Regions from separate parts of the Cellulosilyticum sp. ST5 genome, predicted to be linked through region 1. Evidence: predicted binding sites of a transcription regulator. Region 1 holds the regulator's gene; each other region holds the start of a gene.
What was found. The regulator HrcA, encoded in region 1, represses chaperone genes, less so after heat shock. The targets are predictions, from matches to a motif close to TGTTAGCACTCNNNNNNNNNGAGTGCTAACA.
Positions count from the first base shown of each region.

Region 1 (10,249 bases):
GGGTATCCCCCCATTTTATCTGTTCATTACATTATAAATTGCTTGTAATACACGTGTTTTTTCAAAGGGTTTGACAATAAAGTCTTTTGCACCTTTTTTTATTGCTTCCACTACTTTTGAATGCTGTCCCATAGCTGAACACATAATAATCTTGGTGTTTGGACTTACTTCTAAAATTCTATCTATTGCTTGTATACCATCCATCTCAGGCATAGTGATATCTAAGGTTACAATGTCTGGTTGAAGCTGCTGTGCCATTTCAATAGCTTGAAGTCCATTCCCTGCCTCTCCAACAACAGTAAAGTTAGCATCTGTTAACATTTTTTTAAGGACAGTTCTCATAAATATTGCATCATCAACAACTAAAAACCTTACATCTTCCATTGCTAAATCTCTCCCATCTCATACATGATGTTGGCTAAAGTTACAAGTCCAGCTGTCTCACTTCTTAAAATACGCTTACCTAATGTGATCGGACTTATTTGAAAAGTACTTGCTAAAAGTACTTCTTCATCTGTAAAGCCTCCTTCTGGTCCAATGAATATACCTATTGATTTGGCTTTACAGTTTTTTAAATAAGTCTTAATATGAAAGGCATGTTCATTCTCAAAAGGAATACAAGACACCTCTAATTGTTGTTTAGCATAGGTAAGTGCTTCTTTAAATGTCATCGGCCACAAAACTTCTGGCACAATGCCTCTTTTACTTTGTTTTGCTGCACTTTCTGCTATTTTTTGCCAACGTTCACACTTACTTTTTGTTTTTTTATCCGATTCAAGTTTTACAATACAACGTTCTGTTATGATAGGAATAATGACTGTCACACCAATTTCAATTGCTTTTTGAATCACAAACTCCATCTTTTCCCCTTTTATGAGAGATTGAAATAAAACGGTTTGTACAGCAGGTTCTGTTGTCTCTTCTAATTCACCTATAATATCAGCCGTTACTAAATCTGTATCAATTAACTTTATTATACACTTATAGTCCTTGCCTTGTCTATTGTTAATTAAAATTTCTTTGCCTACAGGTAGACGTAAGACGTTTTTAATATGATTAACATCCGTTCCTTTTATGTGGATTTCATTTTCAAACACATCTTCTGCATTTACAAAAAATTTCGTCATAGTTCACCCTTCTCGTTTAAAAATCAGCCATAATGGCTACCCAATCATTTTTCTCTGTCATATGTTTTACCGTAAATCCGACACTCTCCAAATGTTCTTTCACTTCCTCACTGCGATCACTAATAATACCTGAAGCAATGAGTGTTCCTCCTGGTTTGAGGAAGTCCTTTAAAAGTTCCTTCATGCCAATAATGACGTCTGCCACAATATTGGCTACTACTACGTCATAACAACCTTGTCCAATGGTCTTAACTAATGCTTCATCTGCTATAACATTGCCACAATGAAGTGCAAATTGGCCTTGTTTCATACCATTTTGTATAAAATTATCTTTTGCAATATCGACTGAATTTTGATCAATATCTACTGCTGTTACATGTTGTGCACCTAATAAAAGTGTTGCAATCGATAAAATACCACTGCCGCATCCCATATCAAGTACTTCGGCATCTGGCTTAATGATTTGTTCTAATTGTTCAATACAAAGTTGAGTCGTATAATGTTGACCGGTTCCAAAAGATGAATTAGGATCTATTTCTAAAATCATTCGGTTTGTATTTTCATTATAACTTTCCCAAGTAGGTTTAATAACAAATTTCTCACCTACTTCAAAAGGTTTAAAATACTTTTTCCAGTTATTTGCCCAGTCTTCTTCGTTAACGTTACCTAGACTCATTTCTAATGAGCCGTAATCTGCTCCTTCAGGTGAATCTTTCATACGTTCTAACGTCTTTTTAATTTCCTTAAAAGTTTCTTGTCCTTGCATATTCTCTGCTAAATAGAATTTGATATTAGTCGGACAATCTTTAAGTTTTTCTACATCTTCATCCATGTAATCCCAAGTTTTACCTTGATAAGTTAAAAATTCATCAAAATCATCAGGATCTTGAATCACAAATCCCGTAACGCCCAGTTGTAATAATATACCTGTTATTGTTTCTAATCCTTGTTTGGATGTATCTATAGTTACTTCTAACCAATTCATTATTTCATCTCCATCTATCTGTAATAGTTCATATTATAAGTGAAAGTATTTTATAATTCAAGCTATGTCCATTTTCACCCTCCTTCATACCATTTTCCACATAAATTGGATGTATGATTCGCCTTGTTATTTGTAACATTAACATAAAGGAGGTGTTTTTATGACTAATGGTAACTTCATTAATTATGTTTTTATTTATGGACAAGTTATTTTGCAACTTATCATGTATATTGCTATTATTTATTTGATTTGCTGGCCATTACGAGATGTCCTTTATGCTATAAGAGACTATCTCAAATCACATGAATCTTTTTCAAAACAGGAAATAGAACACACTTCTAAAGAAGCTTAGCCGTCCTTTCCTTATGCATAAGAATAAAAGGCTATACCTTTGAAGATTATCCAAGTGTATAGCCTTTTGCTTTTACTTCTTATCTTTACATTATTTATTTTTTTTAAAAATGTGTTGCCAACCTTTTTTAGATTCTTCTGCCTGCTCGCCTGCTTCCGGTTCAAATTCTCTTAGGATGCTTTTTTGCTTTTCAGTCAGATTCTTTGGTACTACAATATAAACTTCTACATATTGGTCACCACGCTGTTTGCTATTACGTAAGCTTGGTATACCTTTGCCTTGTAGTCTAAATTTAGAAGAAGTTTGTGTACCTGGTTGAATGGTAAATTTCACATTACCATCTAAAGTTGGAATAGAAAGCTCTGCTCCTAAAGCTGCTTGAGTAAAGCTAATTGGCATACGCATATAAACATCTTGGCCATGACGTTCAAATACTTGATGTGATTTGACTGAAACTGTTACAAGTAAGTCACCTGCTGGTGCTCCTGGATCTCCCACTTCACCCTTGCCAGATACACGTAACGTCTGACCATGGTCAATACCTGCTGGAATAGATACAGTTACTTTTTTAACGGTTCTTACTTTACCATGCCCATGACAAGTCGTACATTTTTCTTTAATGACTTTACCTTCGCCTTGGCAAACATCACAAACCTGTTCTGTTTGCATCATACCCATAATCGTACGTTGTGTCACTACAACACGTCCCGTACCACCACATTTTGTACATGTAGATGTAGAGGTTCCAGGTTTAGCTTTGGTACCATTACATGTGCCGCAGATTTCAGAAGTATTAATAGAAAGTTCTTTTTCGCAGCCAAAAGCGGCTTCTTCAAAGCTAATTTGAATGGTCTGTCTAATATCAGCCCCTGGTCTTGGGCCTCTTGAACGTCTACGATTACTACTTCCACCAAAGCCACCACCAAACATACCATTTAAAATATCTCCAAGGTCGATGTCCCCATCGAAGCCACCAAAACCGCCAAAACCACCAAAGCCGCCAGCACCAGCACCGCCAGCACCTTGTTCAAAAGCGGCATGGCCATAGCGATCATAAGCTGCTTTTTTATCAGGATCACTTAAAATCTCATAAGCTTCTGTTACTTCTTTAAACTTAGCTTCTGCTTCTTTATTATCCGGATTAGCATCTGGATGATATTTTTTTGCTAATTTACGATAAGCTTTTTTTATTTCTGCGTCCTGAGCCGATTTATTTATGCCGAGGACTTCATAATAATCTCTTTTATCCACGCTTTTCACCACCACTACTCAAATTTATTATCTCATTTATTTGTCCTTATAAGTGAACACAGAAACAGTCAAAGAGACGTACTCTTTGACCGTTTCATACTCTATCTTATTCTTCTTTGAAATCAGCGTCAATGACATCGTCATCTTTTGCACTGCCACCAGCTGCTGCATTTGGATCTTGAGCGCCCATATCTGGTGCTGCTTGACTATATAATTTTTCAGAGATTCCATAGAATACTGTTGTTAACTCTTCTTTAGCTGCTTTAAGTTCAGCAACTTGTTCATCAGTCATAGCACCGATAACAGCTTTTTCATTAAGTTCTTTTAATTTTGTAAGTGCTGCATCCACTTTAGCTTTATCATCAGCTTCTAATTTATCTTCCATGTCTTTAAGCATTTTTTCTGTTTGGAATACCATACTGTCTGCTTCATTTTTAACATCGATAGCTTCTTTACGTTTTTTATCTTCAGCTGCAAATTGTTCTGCTTCTTTAACAGCTTTTTCAATTTCATCATCACTAAGATTTGTGCTAGCTGTGATTGTAATGTGTTGTTCTTTACCTGTTCCAAGGTCTTTGGCAGATACTTTAACAATACCATTAGCATCAATATCAAATGTTACTTCAATTTGTGGTACCCCACGTGGAGCTGGCATAATACCATCTAATTTAAAGTTACCAAGCGTTTTATTGTCATTAGCCATTGGTCTTTCACCTTGAACTACATGAATATCAACGGCTGGTTGATTATCTGCTGCTGTTGAGAATACTTGTGATTTCTTAGTTGGGATAGTTGTATTTCTAGGAATAACTGTTGTAGCTACACCACCCATTGTTTCAATACCAAGTGAAAGAGGTGTTACGTCAAGAAGAAGAATATCTCCTGAACCAGCTTCACCAGAAAGTTTACCACCTTGAATAGCTGCTCCTACAGCAACACATTCATCTGGGTTAATACCTTTGAATGGGTCTTTTCCTGTAATACGTTTTACAGCATCTTGAACAGCTGGAATACGTGTAGAACCACCAACTAATAATACTTTATCAAGTTCTGAAGCGTTAAGACCTGCATCGCTAAGTGCTGTTCTAACTGGTCCCATTGTTCTTTCTACTAAATCTTGTGTTAATTCGTCGAATTTAGCACGTGTAATGGTTACATCTAGACTCTTTCCTTCACTGCAGATAAATGGAATAAGTACATTGGCACTTGTTTTTTGTGAAAGTTCTTTTTTAGCTGTTTCAGCAGCTTCTTTTAAACGTTGCATTGCTACTTTATCAGCTGAAAGGTCAATGCCTTCTTGTTTTTTGAATTCTGATACTAAATAATCAATTACTTTTTGGTCAAAATCATCTCCACCAAGGTGATTATCACCGCTTGTTGCAAGTACTTCAATGACACCATCACCGATATCAATAACAGATACGTCGAATGTACCACCACCAAGGTCATATACCATAATTTTTTGTTCATGTTCATTATCAAGACCATAAGCTAAAGCAGCAGCTGTTGGTTCATTAATAATACGTTTTACATCAAGACCTGCGATACGTCCAGCATCTTTAGTTGCTTGTCTTTGGCTATCTGTGAAGTACGCTGGTACAGTAATGACTGCTTCTGTTACACTTTCACCAAGGTGAGCTTCTGCATCAGCTTTTAATTTTTGAAGAATGATTGCTGAGATTTCTTGTGGAGAGAATTTCTTATCATCAATATTTACTTTGTAGTCTGTTCCCATGTGACGTTTAATGGAGATTACTGTTCTTTCATGATTTGTAACAGCTTGACGTTTTGCCACATCCCCTACAAGTCTTTCACCAGTTTTACTAAAACCAACAACAGATGGTGTTGTTCTATTACCATCAGCATTAACGATAACAACTGGTTTTCCACCTTCCATAACAGATACACAAGAGTTTGTTGTTCCTAAGTCAATTCCTATAATTTTACCCATGATTATTTTCCTCCTACTAAACTAATATTAATTTGCTACTTGGACTAAACTATGTCTAATCACTTTTTCTTTATATAAATAACCTTTTTGAAGTTCTTTAGCAATGATATTTTCTCCATAAGCTTCATCATCTATGTGCATAATCGCATTGTGAAGATTTGGGTCAAATTCTTTGCCTTCTGCTTCAATTGATGTTACATGCAACTTTTCAAGCATACTCATTAACTGTTTATAAATCATTTCCACCCCTGTATAGAAGTTTTTATCTTCACTTTCTACTTGAAGGGCACGTTCAAAGTTGTCAATAACAGGTAATAACTCAGCTACTGTATTACTTACTGCAAAATCATAGCTATCAGATTTTTCTTTTTCACTACGTTTTCTGTAGTTATCAAACTCCGCCATTAAACGTTGTAAGCGTTCAAGATATTCTGCTGATTTATCTGATTCTTCCTTTGTTTCTTCAGGTATTTCTTCTACAACTTCAGCTTCTACAGCTTCAGTCTCTTTAGGATCTTCTACTTCAGCAGATGCACTTTCTTCTACTTCTGACACTTGATCAGCCTCTAGTACTTCATCAACTTTTTTATTTTCCTCCATGATTTCACCCTTTCACGTTAAGAGTCATTCATTTCTCTTAACATATTCGTTATATGATGAGAGACGTATTCAAGTACTGAAACGACTTGACCATAATCCATACGTGTTGGACCAATAATACCTATGTTACCAATGGTATGTTCCCCTATGCTGTAACTTGTTGTTACTACACTACAATCTTTCATTGGAGTTAGTATATTTTCTTCTCCAATACGGATTGTAATGGTGTTAGGTGGTGTATGATCTAACACTTGTAATAAATATGGCTTTTCTTCCAATACTTTAAATAATTCTCTTGCTTTTTCTTTGTTATTGAATTCCTCAAAGTCAAGAATATTATTGGCACCACGTATATAAATATCTGGCATATCTTCTTGATGCAAGGTTTTATCAATAGCCTCTAATACACTTCCTGCAATGGTACTGTATTCTTTCATTTTTTCTTCAATAGATACTCGTATTTTATCCAAGCTAATTTGACTTAGTGTGCTTCCTTTTATGCTTTCATTTAAAATGTGTGTTAAAGCGTTACACATATTAAAATCAATAGCTTTAGGTGTAGGGATAATGTGATTTTTCACGCTATTCGTATCTGTCACAATCACACATGCTACAGAATGCTCATCTATTGGAACAAGTTGAAGGTGCTTAATACGTACTTGAGTAATAGAAGGTGTACTAGCAATGGTTGCACAATTAGTGAGCATTGCAATAAGTTTAGCAGTTTCTTCCACTAGTGTATCAATACGATTCACTCTTTCTTTGATCATCTTTAAAATGATCTCTTCTATTTCTGGTTCAATGTGTGTACGTTGCATCATACCATCTACATAAAGGCGATATCCTTTATCAGAAGGAATTCTTCCTGCAGAAGTGTGTGGCTGCACAATGAGACCGAGTTCTTCTAGGTCTGCCATTTCATTACGAATGGTAGCAGAACTAACGCCTAAATCGTACTTCTTAGAAATAGTTCTAGAACCAACAGGATCTCCTGTTTCTATATAATCACGAATGATTGCTTCAAGTATTTTCAGCTTACGTCCGTCTATATCCATCCTATCACTTCCTTCTTGTTGTTAGCACTCACCATTAACGAGTGCTAACTATAAAATAAAGATATCACTAAAATTTTCAGTTGTCAATATCCTATCTAAAGAATTTTGTATTTATAAAAAAGAAGCAAAAACCTCATTACAAACATCTAAACCATAAGGTGATAAATAGATTCTTTCTTTATCTTTTACAAGTACATTATATTTTATCCATTTGGTTAATTGTTCGTTATAAACTTGCCACACACTTTCTCCGAAACGTCTCTCAAATGCTAATGTATCAATACCTTGAAGTAAACGAAGCCCCAAAAACATGTATTCTTGCATTGCCATTTCTTTAGTAAGTTGCTCTTCTTCTTTCCTTAGTAAGGAAAGATTACCTGCTGCTGATAAATACGCTTCCATATTTGTTTCATTATAATATCTAGCATGATTCATCAACGAATGTGCTCCTAGGCCTATTCCTATATACGGTTCTAATTGCCAATAAATTGCATTATGCTTACAACTCTTACCTGGCTTTGACCAATTTGAAATTTCATATTGAATATAGCCCTTATCATTTAAATAACGTTGCGCTGTATGATACATTCGGCGATCCAACTCATCCGATGCTACTTCTAATTTGCCTTCTTCATAAAGCTTATAAAAAGTTGTACCTTCTTCTATAATCAGCGCGTAAACAGATAAGTGTTCTATATCATAAGCCGTAACTGTATTTAAAGTCTCAAGAAAGGCCTCTTCTGTTTGTCCTGGAAGTGCAAACATTAAGTCTGTATTAATTTCCCATGAAGTATGTTGCTTAATAAGCCGTATACTTTCTTCCCAATCCTTAAAGGTATGAATTCTTCCGATTTTTCTTAGTAAGTCATCATGAGTAGACTGTAAACCTAAGCTTATTCTAGTAATAGGATACTTTCTTAGAACCTGAAGCTTCTCTATATCTATTGTCCCTGGATTAGCTTCAATGGTCCATTCAGCATCAGGCTCTATATTAAAACATGACACAACAGCTTTTAATAATTTGTCCAATAAAAGGGGTGGTAGTACTGTTGGAGTACCACCACCTATGAAAATGGACTTTATAGTTGTGCCACTTACTAGATCTTTTTTAGTTTGTTCCATTTCCTGAATCAGTGCATCCACGTAGGCTTCTTGTTTTTCATGTCTTTTAAAAGATAGGAAATCACAATAATAGCACTTAGATGCACAAAAAGGAATATGGATATAAAGTCCAATTGGCATAATCTATTCCTCTATTCATCTAATTTAAGTACGCTCATGAAGGCCTCTTGTGGTACTTCTACGTTACCTACTTGACGCATACGTTTTTTACCTTCTTTTTGTTTTTCTAATAATTTACGCTTACGTGAAATATCACCACCATAGCATTTTGCAAGAACGTCCTTACGCATAGCACTGATTGTTTCTCTAGCAATGACTTTATTACCAATAGCTGCTTGAATTGGAATTTCAAATAAATGTTTTGGAATTTCTTTCTTGAGCTTCTCAACGATTTTTCTTCCTTTATGAACTGCATTTGTTTCGTGAACAATTAAAGAAAGAGCATCTACAATTTCTTTGTTAACTAAGATATCTAATTTAACTAATTTAGATTCTTGGTAACCTTTCATTTCATAGTCAAAAGAAGCATAACCTCTTGTTCTTGATTTAAGCGCATCAAAGAAATCATAAATAATCTCATTAAGAGGCAAATCGTAATTGAGCACGGCACGTGTGGCCTCTAAATATTCCATTCCGAAGTAGATTCCCCTTCGCTCTTGGCAAAGTTCCATAACAGCTCCCACATATTCTGTTGGTACAATAATTTTAGCATTAACCATTGGTTCTTCCATATATTTAATGTAAGATGGATCTGGTAGATTAGCTGGATTAGAGAGTTCAATGACCTCTCCATTAGTCTGATGTACTTTATAAATAACATTTGGTGCTGTTGTTACAAGGTCTAAATTGTATTCACGTTCTAAACGTTCTTGGATAATTTCCATATGAAGTAGTCCCAAGAAACCACATCTAAATCCAAAGCCTAAAGCAATAGAGGTCTCAGGTTCAAATACAAGGGCTGCGTCATTAAGCTGAAGCTTTTCTAAGCTATCACGAAGGTCGCCATATTTTGCACCATCTGCTGGGTAAAGACCACAGTACACCATTGGATTAGCTTTTTTATAACCAGGTAAAGGAGCATCAGCTGGATTAGTGGCATCTGTTACTGTATCTCCTACATGCGTATCTTTTACATTTTTAATACTTGCTGTAAAGTAACCTACTTCTCCTGGAATTAAGCCTTCTTCACTTGGCCTAAATTGTCCGGCACCAAAAGTTCCTACTTCTACCACATCAAATTCAGTCTTGGAAGCCATCATACGTACACGCATACCTTGCTTAAGTGTTCCTTCTTTAATTCTGCAAAATACAATAACTCCTTTATAAGGATCATATAATGAGTCAAAAATTAACGCTTTAAGTGGTGCATCCATATCACCTGTTGGTGCTGGGATATGAGTCACTATTTGTTCTAATACATCTTCCACATTAAGTCCTGTCTTAGCTGAAATGAGTGGTGCATGACTAGCATCTAACCCAATAATGTCTTCTATTTCTTCTTTGACACGTTCTGGGTCAGCACTTGGTAAATCGATTTTATTAATAACCGGCATAATTTCTAAATCATGCTCTAAGGCTAAATAAACATTAGCAAGTGTTTGTGCTTCAATACCCTGTGCTGCATCTACAACTAACACAGCACCTTCACAAGCTGCCAGGCTTCTAGATACCTCATAGTTAAAATCAACGTGGCCTGGAGTATCAATTAAATTAAATACATACTCTTCCCCATCTTTTGCTTTATATACCAACCTTACCGCTTGTGATTTAATGGTAATCCCTCGTTCTCTTTCTAAATCCATATTG
Region 1 covers NZ_CP132338.1:1,423,201-1,433,449, forward strand. Annotated here, with positions in the region: gene QTL86_RS07040 (response regulator) at 16-384, opposite strand; gene QTL86_RS07045 (RsmE family RNA methyltransferase) at 387-1,127, opposite strand; gene prmA (50S ribosomal protein L11 methyltransferase) at 1,144-2,112, opposite strand; gene QTL86_RS07055 (hypothetical protein) at 2,273-2,464, shown strand; gene dnaJ (molecular chaperone DnaJ) at 2,555-3,715, opposite strand; gene dnaK (molecular chaperone DnaK) at 3,822-5,666, opposite strand; gene grpE (nucleotide exchange factor GrpE) at 5,694-6,266, opposite strand; gene hrcA (heat-inducible transcriptional repressor HrcA) at 6,284-7,321, opposite strand; gene hemW (radical SAM family heme chaperone HemW) at 7,433-8,563, opposite strand; gene lepA (translation elongation factor 4) at 8,575-10,249, opposite strand, start outside.

Region 2 (10,249 bases), 1.8 Mb from region 1:
TTCATCTAAGCTTTTGATTTTGTTTGAATATAAGCCAAGAGGTGCAATAAATGTATAGCCGATTGAAGATAAGTCTAAGCTATGTTCTTTGATGAAATTTTCAAAATAAAGTTCATGTTGGAAAGCATTAAGGTCAATTTCACCGTCTGCTAAAGCAAGATTAGGTTTAATATAATCAGAAAAGCTCACTGGTTCAAGTTCAATATTGTACTCTGCCAGCCTTTCATTGATATTATCCCACAAGCGAAAATCTGTACCATTTACCCCAATCTTAAGAACTGTTTTTTCCCCACTATCTGTTTTTTCTGTCTGAGTAGTATTACTTGCCTCATTGCTTGTTGGTTTTCCTGTCCCACATGCTGAAACTCCTAATGCTAATACACCTGTTAATATAATAGATAATAATTTCTTTTTATTCATTGTCATCTCTCCCTATCCTTTTTATAATTTATTATTAATGAGCCAATTTTTTATAGATGAAATCTCCCACTCCCTGAATCAAATAAACTAGGAGTAAAATAATAATAATGGTAACGATCATAATGTCTGTCTTAAAGTACTGATAACCATATCTAATAGCAAAATCGCCAAGTCCGCCTCCACCAACAGTTCCAGTGATAGCTGAATAACCAATTAAGCTAATAAGTGAAACAGTAATGGCTAAGATAATATCTTTTCTACCTTCTACTAAAATTACTTTCGTAATAATCTTCCATGTTGAAAATCCCATAGCCTCATAAGCTTCAATAATACCTCTATCCACCTTAAGAAGTGCCATTTCTACTTGTCTTGCTATAAAAGGAAAGCTGGCAACTACCAGTGGCACAATAGCACCTTTAACACCAATGGTTGTTCCTACAATCATTCTAGTAAGTCCTGGGATAGCTGCTATAAGTACAACAAACGGTATAGACCTTAGTGTATTTACAATCTTAGAAACAATGGAATAAACTAATTTGTTGTCACAAATATGGTCCTTTGAAAAAACAAGTAGCATGACCCCTACTGGAATGCCTATGAGTGAAGCAAATAGACCTGATACAGAAATCATGATCATTGTTTCATTAAAAGCCTTTCCTAGCTCTGCTGAGTATTCAATTACATTAGGCATTAATTGCTGTAGCATGTTTAATCACCTCCACTTTTGTATTCAATGTTCTATAGTAATCAAGCGCTTTTTGTATCTGCCAATCATCACCTCTAAGCTCAACTATAAGGCTCCCTACAATGCCTGTATAAAGATGCTCAATATTCCCAAATAAGATATTAACTTGAATATCAAAGTCTCGTTCTAACTTTGAAAGTATAGGTTCATGAGCTACTTCACCATAAAAGTTAAATTTGCATACCATACCTGTAAACTGCGCTAAATCTTCTTCGTTAATGATGGTCCCTGAAGAATGGGCAACAAAGTCTTTTGCTACCTGACTTTGAGGACTAGTAAAAACTTCTACAATATCTCCACTTTCAATCACTTCGCCCTTCTCCATAATGGCAATGCGGTTACAAATGCTTTTTACTACTTCCATCTGATGCGTAATGATTACAATGGTAATATTCAGCTTATATCTAATTTCCTTTAGAAGCTGAAGAATAGATTTAGTTGTGGTAGGGTCTAGAGCAGAAGTAGCTTCGTCACATAGCAGGATCTTTGGATCACTGCTTAGTGCCCTTGCAATAGCTACTCTTTGCTTTTGCCCACCACTCAGCTGATTAGGATAAGCATATTTTTTATCTGTTAGATCTACTAACTCTAGTAAGTTGTTGACCTTTTCTTCAATTTCTTTTTTATTCCACTTTAAATTTTTAAGAGGCGCTGCAATATTGTCATAAACATTAATACTGTTCATTAAATTAAAGCCTTGAAAAATCATCCCGATATTACTACGCACTCTAGACAATTCTTTTTTATTCATTTGAGTAAGTATGGTACCGTCTACCTCTACTTCTCCTTCATCAGGCCTCTCCAGTAAATTAATGATGCGAATGAGCGTACTTTTTCCTGCCCCACTATAGCCAATTACTCCGAAAATATCGCCTTGTTCTATCTCTAAATTAATATCCTTTAATGCTTCAACCTTTGCACCCTTTGTATGAAAGGTCTTATGTATATGACTTAATTTAATCATATTTTTTCCTCCCCTCTTCCTAGTTTTTTTCTAGAATACCTGCATTGTCCTCTGGCATTAACCTTAAAAATAGTCTTTTTAAATGAGCAATTTCTTTGAGCTGTTTCTTTGTAAACACATAAGGAAGCTGCCCTTTTTCTATTTTGTTTATCAATTTAATGAAATCTAATAATTTAATTTCCTTATATTTTCCCTTTTCATATTGCTTAAAGATATAATAAGGAAATACCTTTAAATCGCTTATAACCGTTACTTCTTTTTCCTTATGGATTCCTTTAGTCAATTCAATCTTTATTAGAATCCCAAGTAAAGCATTCAACGTATTAAAATCTCCTACCAGGTTGCCTAACGAATAAGCAATCAGTCCTGTTTTCCTAACTTCTTGTATTGGATCTATGAAGCTATACTTTTCAATAGGCTGCACGACATGAGCATGATTGCCTATAATAATATCTACGCCGCATTCCTCTAATACCCGGTGTCCCATATCGATGATGTTTTGAATAGGGTAGGATTCAAATTCTAAGCTCCAATGGAGACAGGCAACTACAATGTCAGCATTCTTTTCCCTAGCAATTTGTACATGTTCCTTCACTAAATCTAGCTTTTCTCCCGGGTTATTCAGCTTGACATAGTTTACTAAATATGACTTTCCCGCTGGCACTTGATCACCGTTCAAGGTAAAGGTATAAGCTAAGTATGCTACCCTTACTCCATGCTTTTCTATGATGGGAATGTCTCTTTGTTCCTCTATACTTCTAGCTGTCCCAACCTGTTTACAGCCTTTTTTATCAATCAATTCTAAGGTTTCAATAAGCCCTGATTCTCCTTGATTTAAACAGTGATTATTAGCTGTAGAGAAAAAATTAATCCCTCTTCCACCATGTAAATATCTTTCAAACATACCTAGTGTTCCATTAAGCTCTGGCGTACTATTAACACTTCTTGGTGCATTCTGTACTGGTTTAGAAGAAGCTATAGGCGTTTCCAAATTAGCGTAAATGCTGTCTACTCCATCAAAGTAAAAATCTTCTACCTCATCCCAGAAATGCTCGGTTGTCTCTGGTGTTAACTGGTCTCCTGAAAGTAAGTCTCCACCCGCTGTTAAAGTAAATTTCCCTGTTATCTCAAATGCCTCTGGTAATGAAAATGTAAGGTCTTGCTTTTTAAAATAATCCTCAATTTGACTACCTTTCTCTGCTCTTTCAATCTGCTTTATGTAATACTTATATTTCCACCAATCAAACTCCCCTGGCTGCAAATTACTAAAGTCCCCCTGCACATTTTGGGAATATCTATAAGTATCGCCTTTGATTACTCCTAATAAGCGATATTTTAATTTTTCAGCTGCTAGCGACATTTACTCCACCTCCCTGTTGTTTTAGAAACTCCTTCATCTGTAGAAGATAGTTCTAACTTATATATGTTTTACTATATAAAATACAAAAGCTACTTTCTTATTGATAAGAAAGTAGCTCAAATAAAGCAGAACTCACCTTCTTATCTTCTCAAACTCAAAGTTTTAATTACTCTACGTTTGTAGGAATTAGCACCGTGTACACTTATGGAATGTCCGGTTGCTGGGCATCATAGGGCCTATCCCTCAGCCTCTCTCGATAAGAAACAGTTTTTTATTTCTGTGTTTTTATTTCTTAGTGTTTTAATATGTTTTGTAGTATATATTCTTCGTCGAATATTGTCAATAAAATTGCTTATATTTAAAATATAGTTTTTTCCTATAGCTAGATATTGATTTTTCAAGCTTTTGAACCTCATGTATTGGTTTTACTTGGTTTTTACAACTATGAATTTCCACATTTTTAATTCCTAGTATTTTAGTAATAGATTGTTTCTGACACTATAAGTTACTTTTTGAATGAAGGTTTGAAAGCATATTTTATAAATACAAAATTTTTATAAAAATATTAAAAAAATACTTGACAATGACATTTAAGAAGCCTATATTATAAGTGTAATTAGCACTCGACCAATGAGAGTGCTAACAAAACTATAAAAAGGTTTCTTAAAGGAGGAGTTTATATGTTTGGATTAACACCATTCAATCGTCAAGCAGTTCAAAGGAGCAACAACGGATTTGTAGACTTTTATCATGTAATGGATGACTTTTTTAACAATGATCTTCTCAACTTAAGGGATTTTAAGTATGACACCTTTAAGGTAGATATTAAAGAAGATGCTAATGGCTATGCTATTGAAGCAGAGATGCCAGGCGTAAAAAAAGAAGACATTGCCATCGACTATCAGAACGATCAACTGATTATAGCCGTACAACGAAAAGAAGAAATGAATGATGAAAAAGATCAATATATCCATCGAGAACGTCGCATTGCTTCTATGCAGCGTGCGATTAGCTTAAAAGATGTTAAAGTAGAAGGCATTACAGCTAAACTAGAAGAGGGTATATTAAAGATAAATATTCCAAAAGAAGAAGTACCCAAAGCAAAACGATTAATTGAAATCCAATAAAAGTTAAGACTTAGAGGACTACTGCACCAAATTGCAGCAGTCTATTTTTATTGTATAGGAAAGCAGGACTTTCCTATACAATAAAAATAGAGAGCTAGATAGCTCTCTATCACAATATTTCTTAATTTACTCACTCAAAAAAAGTGAAAAATCTATTTCTTTTTTATAGGAAGCCAAAACTTAAATTCTACTGGTACCTTCGAGGGATTGTCAGCTAAAAACCATTCCTTCGAAAAAAGATGTTCTTCTAAATAATTTCGACCGTCAAAATCCACATCATAGCCGCCCATATCCAACATACACTCATATATAGTCTGTGATGATTTTTTCATGGATAAACCTATATCTAAAGTTCCATCTTCATTAAATTCATTCAACACCACATCACCCACAAGAAATAGGCCTTTAGGTGCATCACTCACCTTTGCGCCTAGCAAAGTTGTATTGAGTCCTTCTTCCCCATGCAAAACCATTTGAGCATTATATTCATGAAAATCATTTTCTTCCCCTGTTGGGTGATGTCCATTAGGTGCAAAACCTATATATCTTCTAGCTTCATAGTCATTCAGATTTTTTACAGCCCACTCTCGTAATTGATTCCATGCCAAAGTTTCAGGTCTGTCACAATTGACTTGAAAGGAAACTACTTTCATATGATTTAATTCTTCAATACGAACTAATGATTTTGAACCAGTCATGATACTACCTCCGTCAAACTTGATTTGGAAAGTGATTGGCTGATATTTTTTGGCTATTCCCAGCTTTCGGACAATCGTTGGCGGCATACCATGAAAAGCTTGAAAAGCTCTCGTAAATGCCTCTGGAGATTCATATCCGTACTTATTAGCTAAATCCACTACCTTTATATCAGTATTTTTAATATCCTCACCTGCAAGAGACATTTTTCTAAACCGCACATAATCTCCTATTGTTAAATCTGTCATGAATGTAAACATTCTTTGAAATCGCGTCAAAGAGCAACAGGCAACACGGGCAACTTCGCAATAATCAATTTTACCTGTTATATTTGACTCTATGTAATCCAAAGCATCATTCATCTTACTTAACCATTCCATCACCAATTTCACCTCTAACAGTAGTATAACTCAAGTTTTCAAAAAGTACCTTGCAAAAAAAATCAGTTGATGCAAGACTCCTGCCTTCTATAATAAGACTATTATCATTATAGCATATAAGGATTTTGTTCTTCGCATATTTAACTCCATTTTTATAGGGCTTTTAATGTCTTATTATAATAAAAAAGGGGATGTAAAAAAACTCCCCTAACGAAAAAATCGCTGAGGTCGTAAGACTTCAGCGATTTTTTTGGTATAATTTATTTATGCTACTAAACAAAAATACCAATGATAATTTTACACCAAGACAGCTAAAATTACCATTGGATATCGAAAAAATAATTGATATTTCAGATCCAGTATATACTTTATGCGAAGTAATGGATCACATTGACCTAACACGATATTTTGTAGAGAAGGACTGCAAAATAGGTCGTCCAAGATGTGATTCAGATAAAATGCTTAAGATTATACTTTTCACTTTTATGGAGCATGGCATTAGTTCTTTAAGAAATATTGAAAAACTCTGCCGTACAGACATCAGATATATGTATCTTCTTGACGGAATGAAAGCTCCATCTTTTGCTACTTTCGGCAACTTTATTCGTAATGAATTAACGACTTCAATTGAACAAATCTTCATTGATATCAATTCTTATATTTTTGATCAAGAGCATGTGGATTTACATCACACTTACATCGATGGAACAAAGATCGAAGCTAATGCTAATCGCTATACCTGGGTATGGAAGAAATCTTGCATCAAAAATAGAAACAAAGTGTTCGAAAAGATCTCATTACTCATCGATACAATGAATTCAGAGATTCTTAGTTTTCTTAATGTGAAGTTAGAAAAAAGAGATGAATATGCGATTGATTACGTTGAGGCATTGCTTGAAAGTTATCAGAAGGCAATAAATCTAGAGGTTTCAAAATTTGTTTCCGGAGCTGGGCATAAGAAAAGTATCCATCAAAAACAGTATCAGGAAATGCAGGGGTATCTAGAACGCCTCAAGAAATATGCAAAGCACATCGAAGTATGTGGAGAGCGAAGAAATAGTTATTCAAAAACTGATTACGATGCAACTTTTATGAGAATCAAACGTGATTATATGGGAAATGACCAACTCCTTCCTGCTTACAATATGCAGGCTGCCATATGTGATGAATATATAGCTGTAATAGACGCAAAACCTTATGCTTCAGACATGGAATGTTTTCAACCCTTAATGGAAAAGTTTAATGCTACTTATGGTCATTATCCAACGTATCCTGTTGCTGACGCAGGATATGGTTCTTATAACAATTATCTTTATTGTGAGGAACATGGCATGGAAAAATATATGAAATTTACTATGTTTGAGAGGGAAACTAAGAATCAAAAATATCATTATGATCCATATCGTGCAGTAAATTTCAAAAGAGATGAACACGGAAACCTGATCTGTCCTAATAATAAAAAGTTTATATATAAATGTGATAGGCATATATATAAAAATCAATATGGTAGAACAGAAGAAATATATGAATGTGAAGACTGTGCAGGATGTCTATATCGTAGTGAATGTTGCAAAAGAGCACATGGAAATAGAACAATACGCCTTAATCGAGAATTAACAGAAATACATAAGGAAGTAATAAATAATCTAGAATCAATTCATGGTGCCTTATTGTGTATGAACAGAAGTATTCAATCAGAGGGGACATTTGGGATAATTAAGTGGGATAGATCTTATAAAAGATTATTTCGGCGAGGTGAAAAAGCTGTCATTTTAGAATTCACGTTAATTTCTTGTGGATACAACCTCTATAAGTATCATAACAAGAAACATCGGACATCCATAGCTGCATAAAAAACGGATATAATATCATCATTTAAAGCCTATAAAACCATAGGCTTAATAAGTGACTTCTAATTTTGTGATAATGACAATAAATCTATAAAAAAACAAGGAGCAGGTCGCTACAGGCGACCTGCTCCTTGTTTCGAGGCTGTTTTTTTACAGCCCCTTCTTTTTAAATATAGCAAAAAGACTTTCTTCTGCTTTGTCTAATGTTGATTTCTATTCACTACTTATTATTTTTTAGCCACATGATGGCACTATAGGCATGGATGGCAGCTCCTGTAGGTAATATTTCTTCATTAAATACAACCCTTGCACTATGCATAGGTTCACCAAATAAATCATTTTCAGCTTTTGAACCGGCACCTAGCATCATATAAACACTTGGTACTTCATATGAATAAGAAGCAAAATCTTCTGATCCCATACCACCTGACTCAAATAATACTACTGACTTTTCACCTACTAAGTCCTTTACATAGTCTGTTATTTCATGTGCTAAGTTATTATTATTAGCTAGTGGTGGTACAGAAGATAGTTCTATTAATTCTGCTTCGCCTCTAAACATCTTAGCTGTAGAAGTTACTATTTCATTCATTCTGTTAAATATAAATTCGCCTATTTCTTTATCTAAACTTCTAATAGTACCCTCCATAATAACCTGGCCAGGTATGATGTTTGCTGCGTCCCCTCCAACAAACTTTCCTATAGTAACAACCGCTGATTGAGTAGCTGATACTTCTCTAGCTATAATTTCTTGTAAAGATAGATAGATATGAGCAGCTATATTGATAGGATCCACGCCTAGCTCAGGCATTGCCCCATGACAACCAGCTCCTTTTACAACAATTCTAAATCTATTACATCCTGCTATACTTGTTCCTAAGCCACATAATATGACATTTGAAGGTGTGCCCGAGTGAATGTGCATCGCCATGGCTACATCTACCTTTGGATTTTCAAGGACGCCTGCCGCTATCATTTTCTTAGCTCCAGTAAAGCCTTCTTCATCTGGTTGAAATACTAATTTTACAGTTCCTTCTATTTGCTCTTGATTCTCTCTAAGTAATTTGGCAGCACCTAAGAGCATAGCCGTATGCATATCATGCCCACAAGCATGCATATAACCATTAGTTGACTTAAAGTCACATTCTGTCTCTTCAGTTACTGGTAGTGCATCCATATCTGCCCTTAACAAAAAAGTCTTTCCTGGTTTATTCCCCTTAATTGTGGCCACTATACCACTTTCACATATCTCTTCCGGTTCATATCCCATAGCTCTTAATTGCTCTATTACAAAAGCTTTTGTCTTTGGCAACTTTTCGCCTATTTCAGGATAACTATGAATGGTTCTTCTATAGTTTACTATTTCATCTTTTAATAATTTAGCTTGTTCAATAAACTTATTCATCATTCTTTCTCGTCCTTTTACTCAGATAAATTTATTATTTAATTTAGTGTCTCCCCACTCTCATAAACTATTCAGCCTTTTATAACGCTTTCTTTTCATAATCCAATAGTCATAAAATAAACATCTCACTTTAAGAATGCTTAGTAGTTGGTAGCCACTGAGTATTTCTTTATACACTTATAATATAACAAGATTTAAATAAAAATAGCCCCTAAACTTAAAAAACTACTTTTTAATATCTATAAATTACAATCACTATCCCTTAGCTTAGGTGCATCTATATCATGTTGCGCTAATATTGGGTTTTTCACAGGATATTGAATAGCTATTTGTGAATCATTCCATGCAATCTGTCTACTATACTTGTTATCAAAATATTCATCTATACGCATTACCACCTTTGTATTATCTTCTAAAGAAATAAAAGCATGCCCAAATCCTTTTGGTATAAGTATCTGCCTTCTATTTTCCTTACTTAATTCAACTGATATCCATTTTAAATATTGGGGTGAGTCTTTTCGTAAATCAATAGCATAATCTATCCCCCTACCCTCTATGCAATAGAGCAGTTTAGTCTGTGCTACAGGGTTATTCTGAAAATGAATGCCATATAAAGTTCCAGACTTTATAGGACAATAAACATTCTCTTCAATAAAATGAACATCTATTCCGTTTTCTAATAATTCCTTCTCGGAGTAGTTCGAGAATTTCAATCCTCTATTATCTTCCTTACAAGCATACTCTAGAATTTTTACTTCCTTTAACTCTGTTTCTATCACTTGTAACACCTTGTCATCTCCCCTTAAAAATATATCTTTTAATGTAAAAATCATATATCATTATACATCAAAACTACTCTATTTTCAGTCTAGCCTATCACTTACTTATGATACGGTTCACTTCATCTAGAAAAAGGGCGGAGTTTTCATAACATAACAGCCTTATAAATATTACAAGGCTGTCCTAAGTAGTTATTTTTTCTTTTACATATAAAATCTTTATCCCTCTCATAGGATTTCTTTATCCTTACCCCCTTAGGTCCTTAAATATAGTTTTATTACCTGCATTATCTTCCATACATGGACAATTACAACACCCAGCCAACAATCAACTACTTCGCTGAACGCACTAATCCCCAAAGAGTGTCAAGTAATAGAGGCACTCTTTGGGGACAATCTTTATAAACTATCTTGCAAAACTAATTGGGACAACATAGGTATGTTGCTCATCCTCAATATGAATAGATTCTATTGCTACTTTTACATCAAATGCTTTTTTCATATTGATTTCATTAATAACTTT
Region 2 covers NZ_CP132338.1:3,247,104-3,257,352, forward strand. Annotated here, with positions in the region: gene QTL86_RS15800 (MetQ/NlpA family ABC transporter substrate-binding protein) at 1-420, opposite strand, end outside; gene QTL86_RS15805 (methionine ABC transporter permease) at 455-1,126, opposite strand; gene QTL86_RS15810 (methionine ABC transporter ATP-binding protein) at 1,104-2,129, opposite strand; gene QTL86_RS15815 (CapA family protein) at 2,149-3,489, opposite strand; SAM riboswitch class I at 3,627-3,752, opposite strand; gene QTL86_RS15820 (Hsp20/alpha crystallin family protein) at 4,170-4,616, shown strand; gene QTL86_RS15825 (helix-turn-helix domain-containing protein) at 4,769-5,692, opposite strand; gene QTL86_RS15830 (transposase) at 5,959-7,545, shown strand; gene QTL86_RS15835 (M20 metallopeptidase family protein) at 7,763-8,950, opposite strand; gene rfbC (dTDP-4-dehydrorhamnose 3,5-epimerase) at 9,187-9,735, opposite strand; gene QTL86_RS15845 (ABC transporter ATP-binding protein) at 10,133-10,249, opposite strand, start outside.
Region 2: the regulator HrcA is predicted to act here: its motif matches at 4,104-4,134, upstream of QTL86_RS15820 (Hsp20/alpha crystallin family protein).

Region 3 (10,249 bases), 1.4 Mb from region 1:
TTTCGAAACCATTATATTCTACTGAATAAATTTCTGTATCAAAGAACTCATCTTCCTCCATATCTAACTGGATCTTATAGAGTTTGAGTTTCTTTTCATATTGTTTAATTCTATCTTCTCCTATTAATACAAAAGGCTCAGTCTCACTTGACTGGCTACTTAGTAATACATTATATACCTCTTTATCCCCAGCAAAATATTTCTGTAACACTTCAAAGGCATAATCTATTTCTTCATATTCCCCTGATATATACGGTATGCCTTCGCTCTCCCTTTCGCTATAAATACAATCGTACATATTATATTCATGTAAGGGTATTACTTCTCTTGGAGGCTGTTTTTCTGAAACTGGCTCTTCTTCTTCCACAACTACTTCTATTTCTTCTTTTTCTGAATCCCTAATCTTAGTGTCTACCCCCTGCTCAATTCCAGCTAAAGTCTCATCTATACTGCTATCTTCTAATATTTTAGCGATTTCATCCTCCATCTGTTGCTCTTTAGTTTTTGGTTCATCACCTATAGTTATTTTAATCCCACAACCTGTAACGCTTACTATTACTATTAATAGACTACCTAACAATACACTCCACTTTTTCATTACTACTATTCCCCTTTTATTTATTCTTAAGGTATTTCGAAATATCATGTAGCATCTACTTCTATGTACATTGATGCTCATAATCTTCAAAAACCATCTTCCAATTTTTCAACATAAACATTAAGTTCCATAGTTAACCCCATGTCTTTTTCTATCCCTATGTCTCCATCATCATCTATACGTTCTACTTCAATATGAAACTTATTGTTTAAATCAAATTCAAATTGGAGTTGCAAAACGTACTATACCAGTTACTAGTCAATCGATTATTATCCTAGCAACTACTGCTGCAGTCATGCATACCTCTATTAATCTATTTATCCTCCTTATTTATTTCTTAATCATTATTTATTTACAATATTCTATATTATTTTAATATTTAATCATATACTTTTCAAGTCAAATATATTGTACCTTATCCTACTTTTATTACATTAGATCTCTCATTAAAATAAATCCGTATCTTTTTCCTATGTTTTAACTCTTGCTTCTCTATTTCAACCTACTTCTATTGTTTCTCTTAATATCCTTGCTTATTAATCTAATAGGGGATTTTTTGAACTCATTGAACTTTTTTATTATCATTGTTTCCTATCAAGCTACCATAAGTAATTCCTCCTATATGCCTTATATTCTCCTACCACAAAAAAGGTCTTCTTCTTAAATTTTCTATTAAAAATTGAGAACAAGGTCTTTTTAATACATTACTCAGGGCATTCTCACTATCCAGTTACTATATAGACATATAAAAAGGATGTTCCATCTAACTTTGTTAGATAAGAACATCCTTTATTCAACTCTCCAAAATATTGGAGAAGTAGTTGTTACTTTATTTGGGGTGGGATTACATCATTCCCATGCCACCCATACCGCCCATGCCACCACCTGGCATAGCTGGTTCATCTTTCTTAATGTCAGCTACGATACATTCTGTTGTTAAGAATGTAGACGCTACTGATGTTGCATTTTGAAGTGCGCTTCTTGTTACTTTAGTTGGGTCAATAATACCGCCTTCAATCATGTTTACATATTGTTCTGTAAGAGCATTGAAACCTGTTCCTTTTTCAAGTTCTTTTACTTTATTGATAACAACTGCTGGTTCAAGACCTGCATTTGCTACGATTTGGTAAAGTGGAGATTCTAATGCTTTTAGGATAATACGTACACCTGTTTTTTCATCTCCAGTTGTTGTATCTAATAATTTTTCTACGTCTTTAGCAACGTGGATATATGTGCTACCACCACCACCGATGATACCTTCTTCAACAGCTGCACGTGTAGCTGCAAGAGCATCTTCAATGCGGAGTTTCTTTTCTTTCATTTCTGTTTCTGTTGCTGCACCAACTTTGATTACAGCTACACCACCAGCAAGTTTTGCAACTCTTTCTTGCATTTTTTCTTTATCGAAGTCTGATGTAGATTGTTCAATTTGATTACGGATAAGAACAACTCTTTCTTTAATTGCCGCTTTATCTCCAGCACCATCAACAATTACTGTATTTTCTTTTGTTACTTTAATGCTTGCTGCACGACCAAGCATGTCAATTGTAGCATCTTTAAGTTCAAGACCTACTTCTTCTGAAATCACTGTACCACCTGTAAGGATCGCAATATCTTGAAGCATGTCTTTTCTTCTATCACCAAAGCCTGGTGCTTTAACAGCTACACAGTTGAATGTACCACGGATTTTATTTAATACTAAAGTAGTAAGTGCTTCACCTTCTACATCTTCTGCAATAATAAGAAGTTTAGATCCAGTTTGAACGATTTGTTCAAGAACTGGTAAGATATCTTGGATATTAGAAATCTTCTTATCTGTAATTAAAATGTATGGATTATCATATACAGTTTCCATTTTTTCTGTATCTGTTACCATGTATGCTGATAAGTATCCTCTATCAAATTGCATACCTTCAACTACATCTAATTCTGTTGCCATTGTTTTTGATTCTTCTACTGTGATAACACCATCATTTGATACTTTTTCCATAGCATCAGCAATTAAGTTACCTACTTCATCATCACCAGCTGAAATAGCTGCTACTCTAGCAATATGGTTTTTGCTATTAACAGTTTGGCTCATTGCTTTAATTGATTCTACTGCTGCTTCTGTTGCAGTTTTCATACCACGACGTACAATAATTGGGTTTGCACCTGCTGCAATGTTTTTAAGACCTTCTGTGATCATTGCTTGAGCAAGTACAGTAGCTGTTGTTGTACCATCACCAGCAACATCATTTGTTTTTGTAGCAACTTCTTTTACAAGTTGAGCTCCGATGTTTTCAAATGGATCTTCAAGCTCGATTTCTTTTGCAATAGATACACCATCATTTGTAATAAGTGGTGTACCAAAAGATTTATCTAATACAACGTTACGACCTTTTGGTCCAAGTGTTACTTTTACTGCATTTGCTAATTGATCTACACCAGATTGAAGTGATTGTCTTGCTTCTAATCCAAAACGAATTTGTTTTGCCATGTTTATAGCCTCCCTAAATTATTGTTTTTACTCTCTATTATTTAGACTAGTTTATTCAAACTATCCTATGTTGTTTATATTAAGTACTCATATGCTTAGCTAGATAAACTTAAACTAAAGAAAACACGCTCCCTTAGGTCATATAATAGCTTATTCAACGATTGCTAAAATATCACCTTGGCGAACGATAACATACTCTTCTTTGTCTAATGTTACTTCTGTTCCTGCATATTTTGAGTAGATTACTTTATCTCCAACTTTAACCTGCATCTCTACTTTTTGTCCATCTACAACGCCACCAGGCCCTACTGCTACAACTACTGCTTCTTGTGGTTTTTCTTTAGCAGTCCCTGTTAAGATGATTCCTGATTGTGTTTTTTCTTCTGCTTCAAGATGTTTGATTACAACTCTGTCGCTTAATGGTTTTAAGTTCATAAAGAAAACCTCCCTGTTTATATTTAATAGTTTGTTTTTGTATTATTAGCACTCACTATGATTGAGTGCTAATTGATATTTATAATATTATGGCATTATACCTTATATTGCAAATACAATTTTTACCTTATTTAAGGTATTTTAAACATATTTAATTTATTTATTTATAATTTCTTTTATTTGCTTCTATTTTTAATGATTTACTTTTATTTTTAACTTTTTTCTCTTGTTTTTATACACTCTTCTTATATTTCTCTGTTTTATGCTTTTTTCTTACTTATATCTTTAAAAAGCGCATTTTCTCTTCCATAGAAAAAAAGATATTGTTGAGCATAACCAGCCAATTCACCAAAGTACTCACTTGCAAACTTTTGTATTTCCTCTAACTTTACATCTTTACCTTCAAAGTAAAGGCCTTCTATTACTCTTTTAATCCAAACATCTGTTGGAAAAAGCTCCATCCTAGAGTAAGCAAATAATAAGATGCAGTCTGCAACTTTAGGCCCTACGCCTTTTATAGTCATTAACTTGGCTTTAGCTTCTTCAATAGGCATAATATATAAATCGTTTAAAATAACATCACCATTTAATACTTTTTGGCAAGCATCCATTATATAGGGTGCCCTAAAGCCTACTTTACATTCTCTTAAATCTTCTTCTGTGGCACGAGATAGCTCCTTTGGTGTTGGAAATGAATGATAATGTTCTCCCATGCCATCGACTTCATTAATTGGGAATCCAAATTTATTGGTTATATTCTTTAAACAAGCTTTAATATGAGGAATGGATTTATTCTGTGAGACAATAAAAGAAATAAGCATCTCCCATGGATCTTGACGCAAAATACGAATGCCTTTACCAAACTCCACAGCTTTTGCCATCCATTCATCCTTTGCAGCTAATGTTGCTGTAATATTTTCATAGTTTGTGTTAATGTCAAAGTAATTCATCCAGATTTCTTCTACTTCACTAGCAGTAGTATTATAAATCGCTACACTGCTAGAATCTGGTTGCTGAGTAATTTTAATTAACTTTTGCTTGGCATTTAAAAGGTAACTATGATCTGAAATTTTTTCAAAGCGAAACACTTGTCCACTTTCTAAAATTTGTCCAATATTAAAGTGACTTACATGATTGAGCATTACCATATTATTCATGTTCCACACCCTTTACTTTTTCATTCTTTCATATTATTACCATTTCGTCTACTAATATCCATTTTTATGTAATTTTTTGTCCCTTAATATGATTAATGATTGTTAATTTTTCTTTTATATTATCATAATATTTATTATTTTACACTCGTTATAGATAAACTATTTTTCTTTTTTACCTTTCTCATATCACTCTTATTCCAACATTATCAATAAAAGTATAATAAATCATTATTTCTTAAGGACAGTTTCTCTAGATTATAATACGCTCTAAATCTACTCTCTATCTTTATATACCAATTAGTACTTGATTAAATTTATTAATTTAGTAGGTAATTATTTTTTATTATTGTATAATAAAAACAGAGTTATTTATTTTTTTATCTAAGAAGGGAGTTTTCTATGAAAGATACAATTTATACCATTCCACTAACGGATGCCTTTCATGCAGAGGATGAATGTCCTTTTTGTTATATAAAACGTAAGTTAGAACAAGATGCCATTTCCTTTATTTTAGGCTGTGCTTATATGGAGGATGATATTCGCGCTACAACTGACCAAATGGGCTTTTGTAGTGAACACTATAAGAAAATGTATGATTACGGCAACCGACTTGGCATGGCTCTTATGTTACATACCCATTATGTAGCCCTTCAAAAGGAATTAGCAAAGAAAATTGAAGCCTTTTCTCCTACTAAAACGAGTATGTTTGCCAAATTCAAAAAAGCTAAAACCATGGATGAATTAGCTGGAAATCCTATTAGTGAGTGGGTGAATGAACAAAATCATACTTGCTATGTTTGTGACTATATTGATAAAAATTTTATCCGCTATATGAATACTTTCTTCTATTTAATGGAGACAAGCCCTGATTTTATGGCTCTCTTTAAGGATTGTAAAGGTTTCTGTGTTACTCATTTTGGAGATTTAATGGCTCTATCAGATACCCTTGTTACTGAAAAAGCTAAACCTGAATTTTATAGTATTTTATTTGATAAGATGCAAACCAATCTGAAACGTATTGAAGAAGATTTATCCTGGTTTATAGATAAATATGACTATCGTAATAAAGATGCAGATTGGAAAAATTCTAAAGATGCTATTCCTAGAGGTATTCAAAAACTCGTAGGTATTTATGTTCAAGATCCTCCTTTTAAAGAAAAATAGTCTTTTATACAAAGCTTGTTATTGATTAAATTTAATAATTACTAATAAGAGCTGGTACACTATTTAGTGTCCAGCTCTATTAAAATGATTCGACTTTAATGAGTTATATACTGCGCTCATTCTGTCTATTGGATTATAACCACTCACTTAAATCATAATCTAATTTTCCTTCTTCAACATCTTCTATCATCTGCATACGTTGCTTTTTCCAAATATACTGTAAGTCTTTGGTATTTCCTTGATAAACCCAGGGTAATGCTTCTTTCATATCTTTATACATTTTTTCTATCTGCTTTCTACTCCAATGTCTTAAGCAATACTTTCTCCCATCCTGAGCATAAATATAAATACTATAGTCTTCTTGATAAATCCATATCATTTTCTCTATTGGTATAACTACAATACCTTGGAAGATACCTATAAACCAGTGCTCTGTAATTCTATACCTCTTATCTTCCCTAAGACTCTTTTCTTCTTGTATTTTTAAAGCAACCTCTTTCCATCTTTGCTTACCTATGTAATGCCTTCCCTTAATCCTTGGTAATCCCAGTACACCTACTAAACATTTTATTACTTCATAAATCACAAAAACACTTATACAGATTAAACCTGCTACTTCTAAGCGATATCTTAACAAGCCTTTTTCTTCTTCTATGAATACTATTTTATTTATAAAATCCGCCTCTGTTACATTTTCTTTATAAATAGCATTCAAATCACGGACAACACCTAATAAAATCGTTTCATAATCAATTAATGTGTTTGCCTCTTTTATTATTAAAAATTTATTCTTACCCGTTAAATAGGATGGATCTGTACTACTAGTACTAGCGTATATACATATCATGTATTTACCTTTCATTTCTCCTAAATAAATAGTACTTTCCTTGTAATTCTCCCCATCTTTGTCCCCACTATAAATTTCATATCCAGTATTAATAAAACTCATTTCCTTGGCTGTTACAACAGGTGGTACTTCCTTTATAAATAATTTCATGTCATAGTCCTGAATATCCCCAGCACCTATTAATAATGATTCTACATACTCTCTATTGGGATAAGTCTGCATGCAGATTACTATTAATAAAACACACCAAATCAATAACCTTTTTAGATAATGTTGCCTTATCTCTTTGTTTAATCCTTTAGCCTGCATTTTTCTCCTCATACTCATCAATCATATTTTTACATTTTATATTATAAGGGGAACTAGATGATAGTTCCCCCTCTCTTAAGATTTTACTTCAACTGAAGTGATACGTCTATTAGATCATGTATTGAGAAATAAATCCTTTTCTTAGACTTCTTCTATCCCTGTATCTTGTATTTGATTAAGGCTTATTATTTTCTTATTCGCTTCAATTTCATCTAACATAATCTGTCTTTGCTTTTTCCATAAGTTATGTGTTTGACTAGTTTCACCATAATAAATCCATGGAATCATTTCTTTTAACTGGTTTAGAACTTGAGTATGATTCATTTCGGTTAGGGTATTTATTACAAACTTGTCCCCATCCTTGGTATGTATATAAAGCGCATAATATTGTACTTCACTAATGCCTTTTAACTTCGTATAAACCCATATAATATTCTCAAGTTTCACTGCGCAAGTGTTTAACTTAGTGGAAACAATCCAGTTCTCTGTAATCATTTGTCCTTTTCCTGCGTAGATGGGTTGTTCACTCTCAATTTCATCTATAACACTGGTTATTTCACCATACTTTTTCAGATGCCTTATTCCTTTCATCCCCTTAAAGTTGATTAGGTAAATAACATATTTAATAAGATATATTATCATTGCTAAGCCAAAAATTACAATCGCACCAGTAACAATATAATTAACAATTAAACGGCTCTTTGACTCCATATACAGTACTTTAGGTGCAAAGTCTTCCTCAGTGAATTCAGTTCCATAGTATGAGTTAAAATCTTTTATTACCTCTGGTAATAATTCACTATATCGGTCTACTTCACTTGTATTTTTAATATAACCCACCATATCTTCAGTTAATAATACATCTGGATCTTCATCTGCGGTACTTGGATAAACGCAAATAATCATTTTATTACCTAGCTGCGTTAAATATATACCATCAGTTTTTCTTTCTTTAGAACTAGGTGTTTCTTGCTCATATAGGTAAAAATAGGTATTTAAAATATATAATTCATCTAAATTCGTAATAGGTGGTAGCATCTGTTCATAGTATTCATCGTAGTTTTCCTCTTGTTGTAAAACTATAGGTTTTATAAGTGACTTTAAATAATCTTTATTTTGATATCCAAAAAAACTTAATCCCCCACAAATCACTCCCAAAATAACTATCCACATTAAATTGTTTTTAATTGCACTCTTCTTTAACAACCCTTGTTCCATAATTCTCCCCTTTTCTTCTTATTCTAAATCCTCTATTTTAATAATCTAACCCTAATTCTCCTTTCCATCGTATTTAGGTTTAATGTATTAAATAATCTACCTTTAAGACATTAAAAGTATTAAAGTGTTCCTAAGTCATTTAAATTATATATTATTTTTTTTATATTATCAATATTTAATGTAATCATTTTGAAACTATATATAGTCTTTCATCACAAAAAAAGTAGGCTACTAGTATTTAAATTCCTATAGCCTACTCTTTAACTATCTCAACTTTTCTTCTACTATTCTATAACTTAGAACTAGTATTTAACTTATCATAAATTTCATTAGTATCCAAATAATAAAGTTGTTTCATGATACCCCCCTTTCTATATATACTATATTTTTGATGTTCTAAAATTAATAATACTTATTTTAAATTCCGTGATTTACAAGTAAAGTCTCAACAATATTGATAACTAAAAAAAGTAGTTAGAAACATTTTTAGCGCTTCTAACTACCCTCTTATACACTACTCTTCAATCAAAAACTTCTTTATTATATCTGGATAAATAGTCTATGATATATATTAATTCAAACAACAAAAAAACACCCTAAGGTGTTCTAATTCAAAAAGCCGACGATCGGACTCGAACCGATAACCTGCTGATTACAAGTCAGCTGCTCTGCCAATTGAGCCACGTCGGCAAAACGTGCACAGAAGGATTCGAACCCTCGGCCTTCTGATCCGTAGTCAGACGCTCTATCCAGCTGAGCTATGCGCACATGATGTCAATTTTATATTTTATTTTACTTCTATAATATCTTATAGAAAACGTGCACAGAAGGATTCGAACCCTCGGCCTTCTGATCCGTAGTCAGACGCTCTATCCAGCTGAGCTATGCGCACTTATTTATTGATAATTACTTAAAAATATGCCCGAGACCGGAATCGAACCGGTACGAGGGTTAGCTCGCAGGATTTTAAGTCCTGTGCGTCTGCCAGTTCCGCCACTCGGGCATATGATGGTCGCTATAGGGCTCGAACCTATGACCCCCTGCTTGTAAGGCAGGTGCTCTCCCAGCTGAGCTAAGCGACCATATTAATGGCATATTTTTATTTATTAGTTAAAACAACTAACTAATACGACCCAGAAGGGACTCGAACCCTCGACCTCCGCCGTGACAGGGCGGCGTGCTAACCAACTGTACCACTGGGCCTTATTTACTTACATTTTAATGAGCTATGATGGACCCTCGGGGACTCGAACCCAGGACCGTCCGGTTATGAGCCGGATGCTCTAACCAACTGAGCTAAGGGTCCATATCACTACATTATATGTAGCAAGCCGACGATCGGACTCGAACCGATAACCTGCTGATTACAAGTCAGCTGCTCTGCCAATTGAGCCACGTCGGCATATTAAAATGTAATGACCCGTACGAGAATCGAACTCGTGTTACCGCCGTGAAAGGGCGGTGTCTTGACCGCTTGACCAACGGGCCTTATTTAAACTCCCCGAGTAGGGTTCGAACCTACGACCCTCCGGTTAACAGCCGGATGCTCTGCCGCTGAGCTATCGAGGATTATTTCTTTTACTCTCTTGAGCACTTATGAAGTATATCATATCTATTGACTTATGTCAACACCTTTATACTTCCAAAACTAAACACAATTTTTTATTCAACCTTTATTATCTAGGTCAAACCCTCGAACCGTTAGTATTGGTCACCTCAATGTATTACTACACTTACAGCTCCAACCTATCTACCTCATAGTCTCTAAGGGGTCTTACTCCTTTCGGATGGGAAATCTTATCTTGTGGTCTGCTTCACGCTTAGATGCCTTCAGCGTTTATCAGATCCAGACTTGGCTACTCTGCTATGCCATTGGTATGACAACAGATGCACCAGTGGTCCGTCCATCCCGGTCCTCTCGTACTAAGGACAGCTCCACTCAAATTTCCTGCGCCCACGACGGATAGGGACCGAACTGTCTCACGACGTTCTGAACCCAGCTCGCGTACCGCTTTAATGGGCGAACAGCCCAACCCTTGGAA
Region 3 covers NZ_CP132338.1:4,896-15,144, reverse strand. Annotated here, with positions in the region: gene QTL86_RS00115 (hypothetical protein) at 1-598, opposite strand, end outside; gene QTL86_RS00110 (hypothetical protein) at 685-834, opposite strand; gene groL (chaperonin GroEL) at 1,443-3,077, opposite strand; gene groES (co-chaperone GroES) at 3,228-3,512, opposite strand; gene QTL86_RS00095 (DNA-3-methyladenine glycosylase family protein) at 3,773-4,669, opposite strand; gene QTL86_RS00090 (DUF6062 family protein) at 5,069-5,833, shown strand; gene QTL86_RS00085 (hypothetical protein) at 5,967-6,989, opposite strand; gene QTL86_RS00080 (DUF6709 family protein) at 7,131-8,207, opposite strand; tRNA gene QTL86_RS00075 (tRNA-Thr) at 8,825-8,897, opposite strand; tRNA gene QTL86_RS00070 (tRNA-Arg) at 8,902-8,975, opposite strand; tRNA gene QTL86_RS00065 (tRNA-Arg) at 9,026-9,099, opposite strand; tRNA gene QTL86_RS00060 (tRNA-Leu) at 9,127-9,210, opposite strand; tRNA gene QTL86_RS00055 (tRNA-Val) at 9,217-9,289, opposite strand; tRNA gene QTL86_RS00050 (tRNA-Asp) at 9,337-9,410, opposite strand; tRNA gene QTL86_RS00045 (tRNA-Ile) at 9,440-9,513, opposite strand; tRNA gene QTL86_RS00040 (tRNA-Thr) at 9,537-9,609, opposite strand; tRNA gene QTL86_RS00035 (tRNA-Glu) at 9,624-9,695, opposite strand; tRNA gene QTL86_RS00030 (tRNA-Asn) at 9,705-9,776, opposite strand; rRNA gene QTL86_RS00025 (23S ribosomal RNA) at 9,889-10,249, opposite strand, start outside.
Region 3: the regulator HrcA is predicted to act here: its motif matches at 3,556-3,586, upstream of groES (co-chaperone GroES).